3 regions of the Micromonospora noduli genome follow, and region 3 is predicted to be linked to each of the others. Evidence: predicted binding sites of a transcription regulator. Region 3 holds the regulator's gene; each other region holds the start of a gene.
What was found. The regulator HrcA, encoded in region 3, represses chaperone genes, less so after heat shock. The targets are predictions, from matches to a motif close to GGTTNGCACNCTCNNNNNGAGNGTGCNAACC.
Positions count from the first base shown of each region.

Region 1: the regulator HrcA is predicted to act here: its motif matches at 2,297-2,327, upstream of groL (chaperonin GroEL).
Region 2: the regulator HrcA is predicted to act here: its motif matches at 3,937-3,967, upstream of groES (co-chaperone GroES).

Region 1 covers NZ_PYAC01000024.1:21,256-27,934, reverse strand. The annotation lists gene MED15_RS23945 (GNAT family N-acetyltransferase) at 1-454, opposite strand, end outside; gene MED15_RS23940 (cold-shock protein) at 779-982, shown strand; gene MED15_RS23935 (hypothetical protein) at 1,077-2,249, shown strand; gene groL (chaperonin GroEL) at 2,522-4,144, shown strand; gene MED15_RS23925 (hypothetical protein) at 4,201-4,449, opposite strand; gene MED15_RS23920 (GNAT family N-acetyltransferase) at 4,528-5,463, opposite strand; gene MED15_RS23915 (S8 family serine peptidase) at 5,534-6,679, opposite strand, start outside.
Region 2 covers NZ_PYAC01000026.1:1,519-8,197, forward strand. The annotation lists gene MED15_RS24025 (molybdopterin-dependent oxidoreductase) at 1-1,643, opposite strand, end outside; gene groL (chaperonin GroEL) at 1,778-3,418, opposite strand; gene groES (co-chaperone GroES) at 3,489-3,803, opposite strand; gene MED15_RS24040 (THUMP-like domain-containing protein) at 4,063-5,259, shown strand; gene ybaK (Cys-tRNA(Pro) deacylase) at 5,270-5,749, shown strand; gene MED15_RS24050 (sugar ABC transporter substrate-binding protein) at 5,928-6,679, shown strand, end outside.
Region 3 covers NZ_PYAC01000040.1:70,277-76,955, reverse strand. The annotation lists gene MED15_RS27405 (SDR family NAD(P)-dependent oxidoreductase) at 1-324, shown strand, start outside; gene ppk2 (polyphosphate kinase 2) at 397-1,308, shown strand; gene MED15_RS27395 (16S rRNA (uracil(1498)-N(3))-methyltransferase) at 1,330-2,064, opposite strand; gene dnaJ (molecular chaperone DnaJ) at 2,066-3,211, opposite strand; gene hrcA (heat-inducible transcriptional repressor HrcA) at 3,287-4,309, opposite strand; gene MED15_RS33875 (hypothetical protein) at 4,394-4,537, opposite strand; gene MED15_RS27380 (DUF4870 domain-containing protein) at 4,536-5,162, shown strand; gene hemW (radical SAM family heme chaperone HemW) at 5,226-6,449, opposite strand; gene MED15_RS27370 (enoyl-CoA hydratase-related protein) at 6,469-6,679, shown strand, end outside.

The sequences.
Region 1 (6,679 bases), on a different contig from region 3:
AGCCCAGGCGCTGGTAGGCGCGGTAGGCGCGGTCGTTGCCGACCACCACCTCCAGCAGCAGCTCCGGTCGGCCGCAGGCTCGCGACCAGGCGGCCACCCCGTCGATCAGCTCGCCGAGCAGGCCACTGCCGCGCCAGGCCGGCGTGACGTACACGGCGTAGACCACGGTCAGCCCCGGTTCGTTCGGGTGGGTCGTACCACCGGCGTGCCCGACCAGCCGGCCGCCCGGGTCGGCGACGAACTGCGCGTTACCGGCACCGGCCGAGGTGTACGCGACCCGGGCGGCGAACTCGTTGTGCGGTCGGGCCGCCGCGTCCGCCAGGGTCTCCAGGAAGGCCAACGGCGCGTCGGCCAGCATCTCCAGGCGCAGCGCCCGCATCCGGGCGGCGTCCTCCGGCCGGACCCGGCGGATCTCCGCGAGCCGCAGGGCCGGCGAGCCCATGTCGGTGGTCATGTCCGCATGCCTACCACAGGGCAGGGATGGCGTTTCGCGAGCTGGGCCCGATCGCCGTCATCTCGGGCCCGCCCTGCGACCCTCCCTCCATTCGCAATGACGCGGGCGAATCCGGTGGCTTGGGAACCCGGCCGATCAGCGCGGTCGGGACGCCCCGAAGTGTGTCTGATTTGTGGCAGTGCGCGGCCGTCACGCCTCGTGTAGCGTGCGATTTCGGTCACCTGCTTCAATGGCGGTCATCGATCGCTGAGTCGGTGGTCCGGGGCGCCCGGCCGTGCCGTGCGCCGAGTCAGGCAACGCCGCGCAGAGTGAGGGAAGTGCACCGTGGCACAGGGCTCCGTGAAGTGGTTCAACGCCGAGAAGGGCTACGGCTTCATCGCCGTCGACGGCGGTCAGGACGTGTTCGTCCATTTCTCGGCGATCGAGATGGACGGTTACAAGGCGCTGGACGACGGTCAGCGGGTCGAGTTCGAGATCACCCAGGGCCAGAAGGGCCCACAGGCGGAGCACGTACGCGTCATCGGCTGAGCTTCCTGGCCGATCGGCCCCGTGAGTCGGGGCTGCGGCAGGGGCGCGCAGCCGGGAAGATCGTGAACCGTTCCAGCCGATGTGAGGAGCGTTCATGAGCGACCAGCCGCCCCCGCCCAACTCGTCCCCCGGGTCGGGGGAGCCGGACCCGTCCGATCCGTCCTCGCCCGCCGGCAGCCCCGGCCACGCCGGTCCGCCCCCCGGCTGGGGGTCGGGCATGCCCCCGGCCGACCCGCCCTCCGGCCCCGCCGGTCCGCCGCCCGGCTGGGATCCCGCGCAGGGTGCCTGGGGTGCGGCCCCGCCGCCGCAGGGCTGGGCGTTCCCGCCCACCGGGGGTTACCCGCCCGGGTCGGGTCCCTACGGCGGGCAGCCGTGGTACCCGGGGCCGCCGGTCGGCTGGTACCCGCCGGGTTACGGGTTCGACCCGAACGACGCCCTGGTCACGCCGCCCGGTGCCGGCATCGGCGGCTGGTTCAACCGGTGCGGGGGAGCACTGCGTCGGGGCTGGCGGCAGTTGGTGCCGATCATGCTGCTCACCCAGGTACTGCCGGCGGCGGTGCTCTCGGTGGTCTCCCTCGGGCTGGACCCGTCGGCGAAGTGGGCCGCCCAGGCCGAATCGACGTCGGCCCCCGCGCTGCCGGACAATTTCGCCGCCGAGTTGCTGAGCCTCCTGGTCCTGCTGGTCGGCGGCAGCCTGGTGGTCGGGCTGGTGCAGGCCGTCGGGTGGGCCGCCGGCACCTGGGTGATCACCCAACAGGCGGCCGGTCAGCCGGCCAGCCTGGAGTCCGCGCTGCGCTACGGCCTGCGTCGGGCCCTCGGGCTGTGGGGCTGGACCCTGGTGGTCAGTCTGCTCATCGGCGTCGGTGTCTGTTTCTGCGTGCTGCCGGGCATCTACCTGGCCTTCGCGCTGAGCATGGCCGGCCCGGTCTATCTCTTTGAACGGCACAACCCGATCGGTCGATCGTTCCGGATGTTCCACGACCGGCTCGGCCTGCTGCTCGGACGGGTGGCCCTGGTGGCCGTGGCGGTGATCGTCGGCACCCTGATCCCCGGTGGCCTGGAAGGGATCGGCACCTCCGCGCTCGGAACGGACCCGTTCTCCTCGGCGGGTACCGCCGCCGGGACGGTGGTGGTGATCGGGATCACCGCCGTGCTGGCCCTGCCGGCCCACCTCGCTCAGATGATCGGTCTGCTGGTGACGTACGCCGAGCAGCGTGCCCATGAGGCGCCGGTGAACACCGCTGGACTGGCCACGGAACTCGGCTGAGCGGCGGCATCGTGCTTGCACTCGGCAGGGGAGAGTGCTAAACAAGTCATTGGCACTCGCATACCGTGAGTGCCAATGGTCGGGACGGTGGGGCCAGGTTGCACCGGCGTGGAGACGCCGGGGCGGCACATGGCCGGTCGTCGCGGGCTATCCGGCCCGGCCGAAGGACGTCGTCGTCGCCAGGTGGCGACGTCCCAAGGTGCGTACACCAGGCGGCCCATCCGGGGCACACATCTCGGGTGGCCCGTGAGTGTCCAGGAGGACAACGCCGTATGGCCAAGATGATCGCGTTCGACGAAGAGGCGCGCCGCGGCCTCGAGCGGGGCATGAACCAGCTCGCCGACGCCGTAAAGGTGACCCTCGGCCCCAAGGGCCGCAACGTCGTGCTCGAGAAGAAGTGGGGTGCCCCCACCATCACCAACGATGGTGTGAGCATCGCCAAGGAGATCGAGCTCGAGGACCCGTACGAGAAGATCGGCGCTGAGCTGGTCAAGGAGGTCGCCAAGAAGACCGACGACGTTGCCGGTGACGGCACGACGACGGCGACCGTCCTGGCCCAGGCCCTGGTTCGCGAGGGCCTGCGCAACGTGGCCGCTGGCGCCAACCCGATGGCCCTGAAGCGGGGCATCGAGGCCGCGGTCGCGAGCGTCTCGGAGGAGCTGTCCAAGCTCGCCAAGGACGTCGAGACCAAGGAGCAGATCGCCTCCACCGCCTCCATCTCCGCTGGCGACAGCACCGTCGGCGAGATCATCGCCGAGGCGATGGACAAGGTCGGCAAGGAAGGCGTCATCACCGTCGAGGAGAGCAACACCTTCGGGCTCGAGCTGGAGCTCACCGAGGGTATGCGCTTCGACAAGGGCTACATCTCGGCCTACTTCATGACCGACCCGGAGCGTATGGAGGCCGTCTTCGACGACCCGTACATCCTGATCGCCAACAGCAAGATCTCGTCGGTGAAGGACCTGCTCCCGATCCTGGAGAAGGTCATGCAGTCGGGCAAGCCGCTGCTGATCATCGCCGAGGACCTGGAGGGCGAGGCCCTCGCCACCCTGGTCGTCAACAAGGTCCGTGGCACCTTCAAGTCGGTCGCCGTCAAGGCGCCGGGCTTCGGTGACCGCCGTAAGGCCATGCTGACCGACATCGCCATCCTCGCCGGTGGCCAGGTCATCAGCGAGGAGGTCGGCCTCAAGCTCGACGCCGCCAGCCTCGACATGCTGGGCCGCGCCCGCAAGGTCGTGGTGACCAAGGACGAGACCACCATCGTCGACGGTGCCGGTGACGCCGAGCAGATCCAGGGCCGGGTCAACCAGATCCGGGCCGAGATCGACAAGAGCGACTCCGACTACGACCGGGAGAAGCTGCAGGAGCGGCTGGCCAAGCTGGCCGGCGGCGTTGCGGTGATCAAGGTCGGCGCGGCCACCGAGGTCGAGCTCAAGGAGCGCAAGCACCGCATCGAGGACGCCGTTCGCAACGCGAAGGCCGCCGTCGAGGAGGGCATCGTCCCGGGTGGTGGCGTCGCGCTGGTCCAGGCCGGCAAGACCGCCTTCGACAAGCTCGACCTGGTCGGCGACGAGGCGACCGGTGCGAACATCGTCAAGGTCGCGCTCGACGCCCCGCTGCGGCAGATCGCCGTCAACGCCGGCCTTGAGGGCGGCGTCGTGGTGGAGAAGGTCCGTAACCTCGAAGCGGGTCACGGTCTGAACGCCGCCAACGGCGAGTACGTCGACCTGCTGGCCGCGGGCATCATCGACCCGGCCAAGGTGACGCGCTCGGCGCTGCAGAACGCCGCTTCCATCGCGGCGCTCTTCCTCACCACCGAGGCTGTTGTCGCGGACAAGCCGGAGAAGACCCCGGCTGCCCCGGCTGGCCCGGGTGGCGGGGACATGGACTTCTGAGTCCAGTTCCGACACCGAACGGGGCGGGCCGCTGACGCGGTCCGCCCCGTTCGTCGTCAGGTCGGTAGTGGGCGCTGGTTGCGCCGCTTCTGTGCCCGGTTGTACGGCGGAGGCAGTTGGATCGGCGCGTCCACCATCTCCTGCGGTTCCTCGACCAGCGACGGCTCACCATCGGTGGTCATCTCGGCCAGTTGCTCGGCGTCGCCGTAGTCGAGCCGGTCGAACGGCAGTTGGCCGGGGAGTTCGCCCACCGGTTTCCAGGTGATCGGCGTGCCGTCCTCGGTCTGGTTGTCATCCGTGGTCATGGCTGCCTCCTCTACCGAAACGGTAGGGGGCGTCGATGGCAGATGCGGGCGAATGGATCCATGTCCTGTTTGCCCCGGTTATGCCCTGGACAGGGTTCGCCGGTACAGGAAGAACACCCGCTCGATCCGCGCTCCCGCGCTGCCTGAGTAGAACGGCACCGGTCCCACCCAGCCGATCTGTGCCCGATCCAGCCCTACCGCCCGCTGGTCGCGCAGGCAGCGCCGCAGCAGCACCCCACCGATGCCCGACCCCTCCGCGGCCGGCGCGGTGCCCATCGGCCCGAACCAACTCGGCCGGGACGACCCGTACGCGGCGAAGCCGAGCACCTCGCCGTCCCGTTCCGCCAGGTGGCAACCGGCGTCGGCGCGCCCCACCGACCCGGCCAACTCGCCGTCCCACGTCCCGCCGAAGGTGGACCGGGCGAAGGCGGTCAGCGCCGGAAGGTCAGCCGGCTCCGCCCGGCGTACGGTGACGCCCTGGTCGGCCAGCCGTCGCTCCGTCGCCTCGGTGGACCGCAGTGCCGGCGACCCGTCGTACGACAGGTCCGCGGTCATGTTCCAGGCGGTCCGGTCCTGCTGGTAGCCGAGCGCGAGGGCGGCGCAGACCGCCGGCGTGTAGCGGACGTCGATTCCCGGCCACGCGTAGTACGGCGGGTTTCCGGCCAGCAGCACCTCGGTCGCCCCGCGCTCGGCGAGCACCCGCTCGGCCCGCTGGAGCAGCGCCCGGCCGACGCCCCGACGCCGCTGATCCGCAGGGACCGCCACCAGATCCACGTGCCCGGTCCCCGGCTCGGTCGACGACACCGAACAGATCAGCACCCCCACCAGGTCCGCGCCCCGGTACGCGCCCAGCCCGACCACCGGCCGGTCGGCGGTGGCCCGGGTCCAGAGCACGTCCACGATGGCAGCCGCCTCGGCGGCGTCCTCGGGCAGGTCCAGAGCCTGCTGGCAGAGCTGTACGACGCTGGGGAGCAGGTCGGCGGTCAACTCGGTGACGGTGATCTCGGCGTCCATGGTGGCCGACCCTAGATCACCGACTGTCGGGCGCGCACCCCCGGCTCAGCGCTTCAGGAAGGAAACCTGCCTATTGCTGGGCGGCGCGAACGGCGGCGTAGGCGTCAACCTGACCGGCACCGGTGACGTTCGACGGACCACCGCAGGCGTCGGAGGGGCTGTCGGAGCGGTAGGTGGGGGTCGCCGACGTGGCGGTGTCCCGAAGGATCTGCCGGGTCCGGGTCACGTCGCCGACAAGCGCCGGGTTCGCCGACCACATCAGAGCGACCACCCCGGCCACCTGCGGGGTCGCCATCGACGTGCCGTCCAGCGCGGCGTATGTGCCGCCCGGCATGGCAGACACCACCCCCACCCCTGGCGCCAGCACGTCCGGTTTACCCGAGCCGCCCGGCACCGGCCCCCGCGAGGAGAACTCGGCGACCCGCCGCTGAGAGTCCACCGCACCCACGGTCAGCACGTCCGGGTACGGGGCGGGCGGATCGTCGATCGACGCGCACCACGGGCCGGTGTTACCGGCCGCAGCGACCACGAAGATCCCGGCGGCGTCGAGGGCGGCGGTGGCCGGCCGCAGAACGCGCTGGTCGCAACCCTCGATGGGCGGGCAGCCCCACGAGTTGGTCAGCACCTGGGGGGCGCGCTCCGGACGGCCGTCGGTGAACGGGTCGCCGCCGGCAGGGAAGGGCGCCAACATGAACTGGAGACAGTCCAGGTAGTGCGCGGGGCTGCCCAGGTTGCGGTCCAGGTTGACGCAGCCCACCCACTGCGCGTCCGGTGCCACCCCGATGCCGTCCCGCCCGACCGCGCTGCCCACCGTGTGGGTGCCGTGCCCGCCCTGGTCGGTCGGGCTCCGGGTGTCCTCCCACGGGTCGTACCAGGAGTCGTCCCCACCACGGAACCCGGCTCGTAGCGCCGGATGGGTGCCGTCCACCCCCGAATCGGAGCTGCCGACCACGATGCCCGTGCCGGTGACCCGGAGTTGGGACCACACCCGGTCGGCGCCGATCTGGCGGATGTTCCACTCCGGGCCGGTGGGCCTGGGTGCGGTGCCCCGGTTCTGCCCGGCCGGGGCCGGCAGCGGCCGCAGGCGCTGGCTGACCAGCACCCGCGCCACCTCCGGTCGGCGGGCGAGCCAGGCCCGCACCGCCGGGCCGCCGTCCACCTCGACCGCGTTGACCAGGTAGTACGACACCGGGTCGAGGCGCAGCCGGTTCAACCC
Region 2 (6,679 bases), on a different contig from region 3:
TCCGGGACGACGTCCTGCGTACGTTCGGTCTGGGTTTCACCTGTCGCGTCGGTCGCGCGGACCTGGAGCCGGTGCTCGCCCGGTGTGGCGTCCCACCGCCAGGACCACTGCACCCAGGTGTCCACCGACACGGTCGGGGCCAGCGCGGCTTCCTGCCACGGGCCGTCGTCGACGCGTACCTCGACGCGGCTGATGCCCCGGTGCTGCGCCCAGGCCACACCGGCGACGGTGACCGGGCCGGTGGTCAGCCGGTTACGACCGCGGGGCGTGTCGATCCGGGACTGGGTCTTGATCGGTCCCTGGGCGGACCAGCCGCGCGGCACCCAGTACGCGTCGAAGTCGGCGAACCGGGTCAGCTCCAGTTCGGTCACCCATTTGCAGGCCGACACGTAGCCGTAGAGGCCCGGCACCACCACTCGGACCGGGAAGCCGTGCTCGACCGGCAGCGGCTCGCCGTTCATCCCGACGGCCAGCAGCGCGTCCCGTCCGTCGCGCAGCGCGGCGGTGGGGGTGCCGCAGGTCCAGCCGTCGACCGACCGGCCGACGACCTGGTCGGCGTCGTCGTCCGGCTCGACCTCGTCCAGCAGTTCCCGCAGGGGTACGCCGAGCCACAGGGCATTGCCGATCAGGTCCCCGCCCACCTCGTTGGAGACGCAGGCCAGCGTGACGTACCGCTCGACCAGCGGTCGGGCCAGCAGATCCGCGTAGCTGTAGGTGCGTTCCCTGCCGACCCGTCCGTGGATCCGCAGCCGCCAGGTGTCCGGGTCGACCTGGGGCACCACCAGCGCAGTGTCGATCCGGTAGAACCCGAAGTTCGGGGTGACGTACGGCGCGAGCTGCGTCAGTGAGAGGTCCGCGCCCGCCGGTACGGCCGGTGCGGGGGCGACCGGCGAGGGCAGGCGGATCGCGTCGCGGGCTGCGGACACGCCGCGCCGCCCCGCCAGCCACCGCCCACCCAGACCGGCCACCACGGCCGTGCCGAGCAGCACCCCGCTGCCGGTGAGGAAACGGCGCCGCGACTCCGGGTCCACTTCGGCAGGCCCGGCCGGTTCGACCGCCGCCGTCGGCCCGGCGGGAGTCACCGGCACCGGCCCTGCCGGGGACACCGGCACCGACTCGCCGGGCGACACCGCGCCAGCCGGCGACACCGGACCAGCGGAGGACACCGGGCCAGCCGGCGGCGTGGGTGGTGACCATGTCCAGGGGTCCAGCTCGAACGGTCCGCCGATGAACAGCCAGAGCACCAGGGCGCCGAGACCGGCGCCGACCAGGGACGGCAGCGCGTCGGCGAGGTCAGCGCCGGAGCGGGTCAGCGCGGCGGCCACGCCGATGGCGCCGAACGCGGCAATGCCGGCCAGGCCGAGTGCCAACCGGCGGACCGCCAGTACGCCGAAGAGCGCGGCGAAGCCTCCCAGCAACACGGCCGTGCCGACCAGCAGCGCGATCTTGTCGGCGGTGCCGAAGAGGTCGATGGCGAGTTGCTTCAGCGACTCGGGGACGGCGTCGACGATGACCCCGCCGACCGCGACCAGGGGCGCCGACCGGGGACCGGTCAACACCGCGACCGGTTCGGCTATCCCGATCGCAACGGCGGCGGCGGTGATCCCGGCCAACGCGGCATACCGCCGTGACGTGGTGCTCATCGGCCCAGTGTGCGCGATCATCTCGGCCGGTCGCCAACAACGTCAGCGTTCGGTAATGACCTACCAGCCCGCGAGAACGAGCCGGGGCGCACCGCCGTACGGCGGTGCGCCCCGGAACGGGTGTCGCTACCGGATCAGAAGCCCGGGCCGTGCTGGTGGCCGTGACCGTGGCCGTGCCCGCCGCTGGCGGCCGGCTCGGCCTGCTCCGGCTTCTCCACCACGAGGCTCTCCGTGGTGAGCAGCAGACCGGCGATCGAGGCGGCGTTGGTGACCGCGTTGCGGGTCACCTTCACCGGGTCGATGATGCCGGCCTTGACCAGGTCGACGTACTCGCCCTTGGCGGCGTCGAGGCCGTTGCCCCACTTGAGGTCGGCGACCTTCTGCGTCACGACGTAGCCGTCGTGACCGGCGTTCTGGGCGATCCAGCGCAGCGGCTCGACGAGCGCCTTGCGCACGACCGAGACGCCGACCTTCTCGTCACCGGTGAAGCCCAGGTCGTCGTCGAGCACCGAGAGGATCTGCACCAGGGCGGCGCCGCCGCCGGGCACGGTGCCCTCCTCGACCGCAGCCTTGGTCGCCGCGATGGCGTCCTCGATGCGGTGCTTGCGCTCCTTCATCTCGACCTCGGTCGCCGCGCCGGCCTTGATGACGGCGATGCCACCGGAGAGCTTCGCCAGCCGCTCGGCCAGCTTCTCCCGGTCCCAGTCGGAGTCGGAGGCCTCGATCTCCTTGCGGATCTGGTTCACCCGGTCGGCGACGTCGGCCTTCTGGCCACCGCCGTCGACGATCGTGGTGTTCTCCTTGTCGACCACGACGCGCCGGGCGGTGCCGAGCACCTCCAGGCCGACCTGGTCGAGCTTGTAGCCCAGCTCCGGGGCGACCAGCTCGGCGCCCGTGGAGATCGCGATGTCCTGGAGCATTGCCTTGCGCCGGTCACCGAAGCCCGGGGCCTTGACCGCGCAGACCTTGAGGGTCTTGCGCAGCGAGTTGACCACCAGGGTGGAGAGCGCCTGGCCGTCCACGTCCTCGGCGATGATCAGCAGGGGCTTGCTGTTCTGCAGGACCTTCTCCAGCAGCGGCAGCAGCTCCTCGATCGCCGAGATCTTCTGGGTGGTGACCAGGATGTACGCGTCCTCAAGGACGGACTCCTGACCCTCCAGGTCGGTGACGAAGTTCGGCGAGATGAAGCCCTTGTCGAACTGGAGACCCTCGGTCACGTCCAGTTCGGTGGTGAGCATCGAGCCTTCCTCGACGGTGATGACACCGTCGCGGCCGACGCGCTCCATCGCCTCGGCGATCAGATCGCCGATCGTGGAGTCCTGCGCGGAGATGGTCGCCACGTTCGCGATCGACTCCTTGCTGGTGACCTCGGCGGCACGGCCGAGCAGCGCCTCGGAGACCTTGGTGGCCGCCGCGTCGATGCCCCGCTTGAGGCCGGCCGGGTTGGTCCCGGCGGTCACGTTGCGCAGACCCTCGCGAACCATCGCCTGGGCCAGCACGGTCGCGGTGGTGGTCCCGTCGCCGGCGACGTCGTTGGTCTTGGTCGCCACCTCCTTGACCAGCTGCGCGCCAAGGTTCTCGTACGGGTTGGTGAGCTCGATCTCCTTGGCGATGGTCACACCATCGTTGGTGATCGTCGGCGCACCGAATTTCTTGTCCAGGACGACGTTGCGCCCGCGCGGGCCGAGGGTGACCTTGACCGCGTCCGCGAGGGCGTTGACACCGTGCTCCAGCAGGTGTCGGGCGTCGTCCGAGAAGCTCAGGATCTTCGCCATTAATGTCCCTTCGAAGCGCCATTGCCCCGGCCCGGCGAGCCGGACCGGGGCAGTGGCACTGATCGGTTGCTTACTTCTCGATGACCGCGAGGACGTCGCGGGCGGAGAGCACCAGGTACTCCTCGCCGGCGTACTTGACCTCGGTGCCGCCGTACTTCGAGTAGAGGACGGTGTCGCCGACCTGCACGTCAACCGGAACCCGGTTGCCGTTGTCGTCGACGCGCCCCGGGCCCACAGCGAGGACGGTGCCCTCCTGCGGCTTCTCCTTGGCGGTGTCGGGGATCACGATGCCCGACGCCGTGGTGGTCTCAGCCTCGTTCGCCTGGACCACGATGCGGTCCTCGAGCGGCTTGATCGCAACCTTGGTCGCGGTAGTCACGGGCATACCCTCCTGGGGTACTGGTTTCGTTGCTGGCCAGCGGGGCTGACCAGCGTCAATCTGCCTCATGCCACCGGGCGGTGCCGTCGTCGCGGGTGCCGGTCCGCCTGGCGTGCGCACCCGGGTCGCGAGACCCGGAAGCTGGCACCCTCAGGGTGAGAGTGCTAATCGCAGGTTATTCCGTGGCTAGCACTCCGTCAAGGAGAGTGCCAGCGCGTCGCGCCCCGCCAGCCAGGATTTCCGGGTCGGCCGGGACAATGGCCGGGTGGATCTCGATCAGCTGGCGGCGCTGCGTACCCCTGAGGGGTCGGCCGCGCTCACGGCGGCGGCCGACCTGGCCGGCGGTGATCCACTGGTCGCGGCGTCGGCGCTGCGCGCGACCGGGGTGCCGCCGACGTTGGCCGCGGCGGCACTGACCCAGGCCGAGTTGCGCCACCGGGCGGTGGGCAAGTTCGGCTCGGCCGCCGCTGGGATGTTCCTCACCCGTCCCGGCCTGGAGCAGGCCACCCGCCGGGTGGTCGCCGACCGTCGGGCCGCCCGGTTGTACGCGGCCGGCGTGCGCACCCTGGCCGACCTCGGGTGCGGGCTCGGAGCCGACGCGCTGGCCGCCGCCCGCGCCGGCATCCGGGTGTACGGGGTGGAGGCCGACCCGGTGACCGCCGCGATGGCCGCCGCCAACGCCGAGGCGGCCGGGCTGGCCGACCTGTTCACTGTCGAGTGCGGCGACGCGACAGGGTTCGACGTGTCACGGGTCGACGGGGTCTTCTGCGATCCGGCCCGCCGCACCACCGGCACCGGGCGGCGGATCTTCGACCCGCGCGCCTACTCGCCGCCGTGGGACTTCGTCACCGGGCTGGCCGAGCGGGTGCCGCGCACAGTGGTGAAGGTGGCGCCGGGCCTGGACCACGCGCTCATTCCGGCGGGTGCGGAGGCCGAGTGGGTCGGCGTGGACGGCGACCTGGTCGAGGCCGCGCTCTGGTGCGGCGAGCTGGCGGAGGTGCCCCGCCGCGCCACCCTCTACCGTCAGCGGGGCGCCGAGGCGTACCGCCACGAGCTCACCGGCTCGGGTGCCGCCGAGGCGCCGGTCGGGCCGCCGCGTCGCTACCTGTACGACCCGGACCCGGCGGTGGTGCGCGCGCACCTCGTCGCCGAGCTGGCCACCGAACTGGACGCCACCCTGGGCGATCCGAGCATCGCCTACCTCTACGCCGACCAGCCGATCCGCACCCCGTACGCGCGCTGCCTGGAGATCACCGACGTGCTGCCGTTCTCGCTCAAGCGCCTGCGGGCGCTGCTGCGGGATCGTCGGGTGGGCCGGGTGGAGATCCTCAAGCGGGGTTCCGCGCTCACTCCGGAGCAGCTTCGACGGGACCTGCGGCTGGCCGGCGACGAGGCGGCGAGCCTGGTGCTCACCCGGGTCGACGGCGCACCGACGGTGCTGATCGGTAGGCCTGTCGACTAGCGTCGCCGGTGTGGCGGGACAGGGAACGCCGGCAACGGCACTGTTGGTCAAGCGCGGCATCGCGCATCGCACCCATCCGTACCGGGTGTCGCCGGACGCCCCGAACTACGGCGGGTTGGTGGCGGTGGCGCTCGACGTGGCACCGGAGCGGGTGTTCAAGTCTCTGGTGACCGAGGTCGACGGCGCGCTCACAGTGGCGGTCGTTCCGGTCACCGGCGAGCTGGATCTCAAGGCGCTCGCGGCGGCGGTCGGCGGCAAGCGGGCGGTGTTGGCCGACCGGGCGGTCGCCGAGCGGGCCACAGGTTACGTGCGCGGTGGGATCAGCCCGCTCGGGCAGCGTCGACGGTTGCCCACGGTGCTGGACGAATCCGCGCTGGACCTTCCGACGATCTACGTCTCGGCTGGTCGGCGCGGTCTGCAACTCGAGCTGGCCGCGGCGGATCTGGTGGCGCTGACCGACGCCCGCACCGCGCCGTTGCAGACCCACTGACGACTGTCGTTACGTCGCCTCCCCCGTGGGATACCCGCGGAGTAACAGTCGCGTTGCTGAATTGTTATCGCTCCCAACAAACTATGCACCTGCGCGGTCTTGTGGAGCCGGTGTGACGCGAAATACGTTGCCGGACACAACAAAACAACACCTCCCCCACCCCGAAAGGACCCTGCACATGCGTAAGGGGATCCTCACCATCGCCGCCGTGGGCCTGCTGACGACCGGCGGGTTGACCGCCTGTAGCGACGACTCCGGCAACGGCTCGGCCGACTCCAAAAAGACTCCCAAGATCGGCGTGATCCTTCCGGATAGCAAGTCCTCCCCCCGCTGGGAGACGGCGGACCGTCGCTTCCTGGAGGAGGCGTTCAAGGCTGCCGGCGTCCAGTACGACATCCAGAACGCCCAGAACGACAAGAGCGCCTTCCAGACCATCGCCGACCAGATGATCACCGGCGGTGTGACCGCCCTGATGATCGTCAACCTGGACTCCGGCACCGGCAAGGCCGTGCTCGACAAGGCCAAGTCGCAGGGCGTCGCCACCATCGACTACGACCGGCTCACCCTCGGCGGCTCCGCCCAGTACTACGTCAGCTTCGACAACGAGACCGTCGGCAAGCTCCAGGGCGAGGGTCTGGCCAAGTGCCTGACCGAGAAGGGCGCCAAGAACCCCGTCGTGGCGTACCTGAACGGCTCCCCCACCGACAACAACGCCACCCTGTTCAAGGCCGGCTACGACTCGGTGCTCAAGCCGAAGTTCGACTCCAAGGAATACACCAAGGGCCCGGACGACGCCGTGCCGGGCTGGGACGGCCCCACCGCCGCGACCATCTTCGAGCAGCAGCTCACCGCGACCAAGGGCAAGATCGACGGCGTGCTGGCCGCCAACGACACTCTCGGCAACGCCGCCATCTCGATCCTGAAGAAGAA
Region 3 (6,679 bases):
GGCGCGTTCCGTGGCGAGCCGGAGCAGCCGGCGTACGGCGCCAGCAAGGCGGGGCTGAACGCGCTGGGCCAGTCCCTCGCCGTGGCGCTCGCGCCGTACGGCATCACTGTCGCCACCGTCGCGCCGGGCTTCGTGGCGACCGACATGACCACCGAGCACCTGCGCGGCGAGCGGGGCGCGGCCATCCGGGCGCAGAGCCCGTTCGACCGGGTGGGCCGACCGGAGGAGATCGCCGCCGCCGTGCACTGGCTGGCCTCGCCGCACGCCGAGTGGGCCTCCGGCACGATCGTCGACCTCAACGGCGCCTCCTACCTGCGCAGCTGAGGTCGACGCCGCAGGCAGGTCACCCGGCCGGGGAGGTGGTTGGCGGTTCGCGGGAGGGTAAGTCCCACCGACATGGCCGACTCCGCGCTGCTGGACCTCACCGCCGACTACCGGGTGGCCGATGGCCACGACGACGACCCTGTCCTGCTCCGCCCCGACGGCACCCCCGTCGACACCTGGCGCGAGGACTACCCGTACGAGGAGCGACTGGATCGCGAGGAGTACGACCGCGACAAGCGGCTGCTCCAGATCGAGCTGCTGAAACTCCAGGACTGGATCAAGGAGTCCGGTGAGCGTCTGGTGATCCTCTTCGAGGGCCGGGACGCGGCCGGCAAGGGCGGAACCATCAAACGCTTCATGGAGCACCTCAACCCGCGTGGCGCGTCGGTGGTGGCGCTCGCCAAGCCGGACGAGCGGGAAGCCGCCCAGTGGTACTTCCAGCGCTGGCTGGCACACCTGCCGGCGGCCGGCGAGATCGTGCTGTTCGACCGTTCCTGGTACAACCGGGCCGGCGTGGAGCGGGTGATGGGCTTCTGTAGCCGCAAGGAGTACCTGGAGTTCCTGCGGCAGGCCCCGGAACTGGAACGGATGCTGGTGCGCTCAGGCATCCGGCTGGTCAAGTTCTGGTTCTCCGTCTCCCAGAACGAGCAGCGCACCCGGTTCGCGATCCGCCAGGTCGACCCGGTCCGGCAGTGGAAGCTGTCCCCGATGGACATCGCCTCACTCGACCGGTGGGACGAGTACACCGAGGCCAAGGAGGCGATGTTCTTCTGGACCGACACGGCCGACGCGCCGTGGACGGTGGTGAAGAGCAACGACAAGAAGCGGGCCCGGCTCGAGGCGATGCGGCACGTGCTGCACCGCTTCGACTACACCGGCAAGGACGCCGACGTGGTCGGCACACCGGACCCGCAGATCATCGGGCCGGCCGGGCTGGACCTGGGGCCGGAGGAAGAGGTGGTGCCGGTGTTTCCCCGGCCCTGAAACGAGCCGGCCGCCGACGGGTCACCAGCGGCCGAGGCGGGCGGCGAGCACGCTGAGGGCCGCCACGCCGGCGGTGGAGGTGCGCAGCACGGCCGGCCCGAGGCGTACGGGTCGCCCGCCGGCCTCGGCGAAGGCGGTCAACTCGCCCGGAGCGATGCCACCCTCCGGGCCGATCACCAGCACGATCTCGCCGGTGGAGGGCAGCTCGGCGGTGGTGAGCCGCTCTTCGGCCTCCTCGTGCAGCACGAACCCGGCGGCGGCACCGGCGATCCGACGGGCCACCGTGGCGGTGGACTCGTCCGGCGCACCGGCCACCACCGGCAGCCACGGCCGGCGGGCCTGCTTGGCCGCCTCCCGGGCGGTGGCCACCCACTTCTCCCGGGCGCGTACGCCCCGGTCACCGCGCCACTGGGTCACCGAACGCGAGGCCGCCCAGGGCACGATCTCGTCCACCCCGACCTCGGTCATCGCCTGTACGGCCAGCTCACCCCGGTCGCCCTTGGCGATGCCCTGCACTGTCACCAGCCGGGGTACGGGCGCGTCCGCGTACCCCCGGGAGGTGATGGTGACCTCCAGGCTGCCCCGGCCGACGGCAGTGACCACGGCGGCGGCCGTGCCACCCCGGCCGTCGGCGAGCAGCAGTTCCTCGCCGACGCGCAACCGCTGCACGGTGGCGGCGTGATGCCCCTCCGGGCCGTCCAGGGTCAGCGCGTCGCCGGTGGGCAGCGCCTCGACCAGGAACAGCGGTGCGGACACCTCAGGCGTGCCCGTTGAACGCGTCGCGCATCCGGGAGAAGAAGCCGCCCTGCTTGGACAGCTCGGCGACCTCCTCACCACGGGTCTTGGCGAAGTCGCGCAGCATCTTCTCCTGGTCCGGGTCGAGCTTGGTGGGCGTCCGCACGTCGAGGTGGACGTAGAGGTCGCCTCGGCCGGTGCCGCGCAGGTGCGGCACGCCCCGGGCGCGTAGTCGCAGCGTGCTGGCCGGCTGGGTGCCGGCCTTGACGTCGACGGTCTCCTCGCTGTCCAGCGTCTTGATGGTCAGCCGGGTGCCCAGCGCCGCCGCCGTCATCGGCACTGTGACCCGGCAGTGCAGGTCGTCGCCCTTGCGGGAGTACACGTCGTGGGGGCGCTCGTGGATCTCCACGTAGAGGTCACCGGCGGTGCCGCCGCCGGGGCCCACCTCGCCCTGCTGGGCCAGCCGGATCCGCATGCCGTCCTCGACGCCGGCCGGGATCTTGACGGTCAGCGAACGGCGGGTCCGCACCCGGCCGTCGCCGGCGCAGGTGGGGCAGGGGTGCGGGATGGTGGTGCCGTAGCCCTGGCACACGGTGCACGGCCGGGCGGAGACCACCTGGCCGAGGAAGGTGCGCTGCACCGACTGCACCTCGCCCCGACCGCCGCACGCCTCGCAGGTCGCCAGGTGGGTGCCGGCGGCCGTGCCGGCGCCGGAGCAGGTGGTGCAGAGCACCGCCGTGTCGACGGTGATCGGGGCCTCCACGCCGAAGGCCGTCTCGTGCAGGTCGAGTTCGAGCCGCAGGATCGCGTCGGCGCCCGGGCGGGTACGCGGCCGTGGGCCACGGGCCCCACCTCCGGCACCGCCGAAGAACGCGTCCATGATGTCCTGGAAACCGACGAACGGGCCGGCGCCTCCGGGGCCACCCGGGCCGCCGGCACCGCCGCCACCCGGGGCGAGCGGGTCGCCACCCAGGTCGACGATCTGCCGCTTCCGGTCGTCCGAGAGGACCTCGTACGCGGCGTTGATGTCCTTGAACTTCTCCTGAGCCTCCGGGTCCGGATTGACGTCCGGGTGGAACTGGCGTGCCAGCTTGCGGTAGGCGCGCTTGATCTCGTCATCGGAGGCTTCCCGGCTCACACCGAGAATGCCGTAGTAGTCCCTGGCCACTGCGTTCCGTGTCCTCATGTTCGTCTCGCGTTGCGCCGGTCGGCGGCCGCAGCCGGCCGCATCGGCCCTGACCAATCAGTTCTGGGCCAGCAACTCGCCCACGTAGCGTGCCACGGCGCGCACCGTGGCGATGTTGCCGGGGTAGTCCATCCGGGTGGGCCCCAGCACCCCCAGGCCGCCCACGATGGTGGCACCCGGGCCGTACCCGGTGCTGACCACCGAGGCGGCGCGCAGGTTGTCGAACTCGTTCTCGTCGCCGATCAGCACCCGGGTCGTGCTCGGCTCGGTCTCACCGATGAGCTTGAGCAGCACGACCTCCTCCTCCAGAGCTTCGAGGATCGGCCGCAGGGAGCCCTGGAAGTCGAGCAGGCCACCCCGGGTGAGGTTCGCGGTGCCGGCGAGCGCGATCCGCTCCTCGTGCCGCTCGACAAGCGTCTCCAGCAGGACGGTGGCGAGCGTGGTCATGGTCGGACGCAGCCCGGTCGGCGCTTCCTCGACCAGCGCCTGCACCAGCGGCGGCGTCTCGGACAGCCGGGCGTTGGCGAGCTTCTCGTTGATCAGTCGGCGCAGGTCGGTGACATCGTCGGCGGGCACCGGCCCGGGCAGCTCCACGAGTCGCTGCTCCACCCGCCCGGTGTCGGCGATCATGACGAGCATCAGCCGGGTGGTGGAGATCGGCACCAGCTCCAGGTGACGCACCGAGGAGCGGGCCAGGCTCGGGTACTGCACGACGGCGACCTGCCGGGTCAGCTGCGCGAGCAACCGCACCGTGCGGTGCACCACGTCGTCGAGGTCGACCGCGCCGACCAGGAAGCGCTCGATGGCCCGGCGCTCGGCCGGGCTGAGCGGCTTGACCCGGGACAACCGGTCGACGAAGAGGCGGTAGCCGCGGTCGGTGGGCACCCGGCCGGCACTGGTGTGCGGCTGCCGGATGTAGCCCTCCTCCTCCAGCACGGCCATGTCGTTTCGGACCGTGGCCGGGGAGACCCCGAGCTGGTGCCGCTCGACCAGCGCCTTGCTGCCGACCGGCTCCTGGGTGGAGACGTAGTCTTCGACGATGGCGCGGAGCACGGCTAGTTTCCGGTCGTCGAGACCCATCCTCCGCACCTCCTGTCGCACGTCGGCCGCCGGCGCTCTGGGCCGGCCGGGCCGTCCTGGCACTCGACTGTAACGAGTGCCAGTCTACGTCGGCGGGCCCGCCGACGCGATGATCAACGGCCACCCGTCGGTGCGGCCCACGCCACCGGCGTTGGGCCGATCGGCCCGCACTGCCAGGCGGTGTCGCTCTGGTGCGGCGTTGCCACGGGCCCCTACCGTGACATCCATGACTGAACCTCCTCGCCCTCCCGGGTCGGGCGACCCCGGCAACTACCCGCCGGAGCCCACCTCCCCAGGCCCGTCCCCGTCGGCCGAGCCGCCCACCGCACCACTGTCCGGGGCGCCCGGCCCGGCCGGCTATCCCCCGCCCGGTGGCTATCCGCCGCCCACCGGTGACCAACCGCCGTCAGGCGGCTACCCTCCGGCAGGCGGTTACCCCCCGCCCGGGGGCTATCCCCCGCCCGGCGGTTACCCGGCCGGTGGGGCCTACGGCGGCCCCGGCGGCGGCTACGCCAACAACGAGGACAAGACCTGGGCGCTGGTCGCGCATTTCGGCGGCGCTCTCGGCGCGCTGGTCAGCTTCGGTCCGCTGGGCTTCGTCGCCCCGCTCATCGCCTACCTGGCCCGCGGCCAGCAGTCGCCGACCGTCCGGGCACACGCCCTGGCCGCCCTGAACTTCCAGATCCTCTGGTCGATCATCGCGTTCGTGCTGCTCTTCGTGAGCTGGTGCCTGCTCTTCCTGCCCAGCATCGCCGTCGTGGTGATCCAGATCCTGTTCGGGATCATCGCCGGCATCAAGGCCAACGAGGGCACCCCGTACCGCTACCCGATGACTGCCAACTTCATCAAGTGAACCGGGCCGGCCGCTCCCCCGGCCGGTCCGGAGCACCGCAGTCCCGGTCCGGGGGTGGGCCACTCAGGGCAGCAGGTCGCGGACGACCGCGTCGGCGAGCAGCCGCCCGCGCACTGTGAGCACGGCCCGGCCGGCGGCGTACTCGTCGGCGGCCAGCAGGCCGCCGGCCAGCGCCCGCTCGGCGCCGGCCCGGCCGGTGGCGTCGAGCACCGCCAGCGGGAGGCCGCTGGCCAGCCGCAGCCGGAGCATCACGTCCTCCATGTGCGCCTCGTCGACAGTGAGCACCTCCCGGGCCAGACCGGGAGACGCGCCAGCGGCCAACCGCTGGGCGTACGCCGAGGGGTGTTTCACGTTCCACCAGCGCACCCCACCGACGTGGCTGTGCGCCCCCGGCCCCAGCCCCCACCAGTCCGCGCCGGTCCAGTAGAGCAGGTTGTGCCGGCAGCGGGCTTCCTCGGTGCGGGCCCAGTTGGAGACCTCGTACCAGGAGAGCCCGGCCGCGTCGAGCGCGGCCTCCGCGGCCAGGTAGCGGTCCGCGGCCACGTCGTCACTGGGGTACGCCAGCTCGCCGCGCCGCATCCGGGCGGCGAGCCGGGTGCCGTCCTCGACGATCAGGGCGTACGCGCTGACGTGGTCCACTCCGGCGGCGACGACCTGTTCCAGCGAGGCGGCGAAGTCCTCGGCCCGCTCCCCCGGCGTGCCGTAGATCAGGTCCAGGTTGACGTGCTCGAACCCGGCGTCGCGCGCCTCCAGGGCGGCGGCGGTGGCCCGGCCGGCGCTGTGTTTGCGGTCCAGGATCGCCAGCACCCCCGGGGAGGCGGACTGCATGCCCAACGAGATCCGGGTGTAGCCGGCGGCCCGCAGCAGTTTCAACGATTCCGGGGTGACCGACTCGGGGTTGGCCTCGGTGGTCACCTCGGCGTCGGCGGCCAGCCCCCAGGTGCGGTCGATGCCGTCGAGGATGCGGGCCAGGTCGTCGGCGGGGAGCAGGGTGGGCGTGCCGCCGCCGACGAAGACGGTGTCGACCCGGGGCGGCGGGGTGTCGCCGAGCACCCGGGCGGCGAGCTTCAGCTCGGCCAGCACAGTGTCCGCGTACCCCTCGCGGCTGGCGCCGCCGCCCAGTTCGGCGGCGGTGTAGGTGTTGAAGTCGCAGTATCCGCAGCGGCTGGCGCAGAACGGCACGTGCACGTACACGCCGAAGCCGCGCGCGCCGACCGCTGCGGTGGCGGTGGCGGGCAACGATCCGTCGACGGGGACGGTCTCACCATCTGGAAGGACGCCGGGCATGGCCACTAGTGTGCCCGGCATGACCTCTCCCGACGTCCTCGTGCGGGTCGCCACGGCCCGTGGGGTGACCACCCTCACCCTGGACAGCCCGCACAACCGCAACGCGCTCTCCACCGGCCTGATGACCCAACTGCTGGCCGGGCTGGCGGACGCGGTCGCCGACGAGGCGGTCCGAGTGATCGTGCTCGACCACACCGGCCCGGTCTTCTGCTCCGGGGCGGACCTGAAGG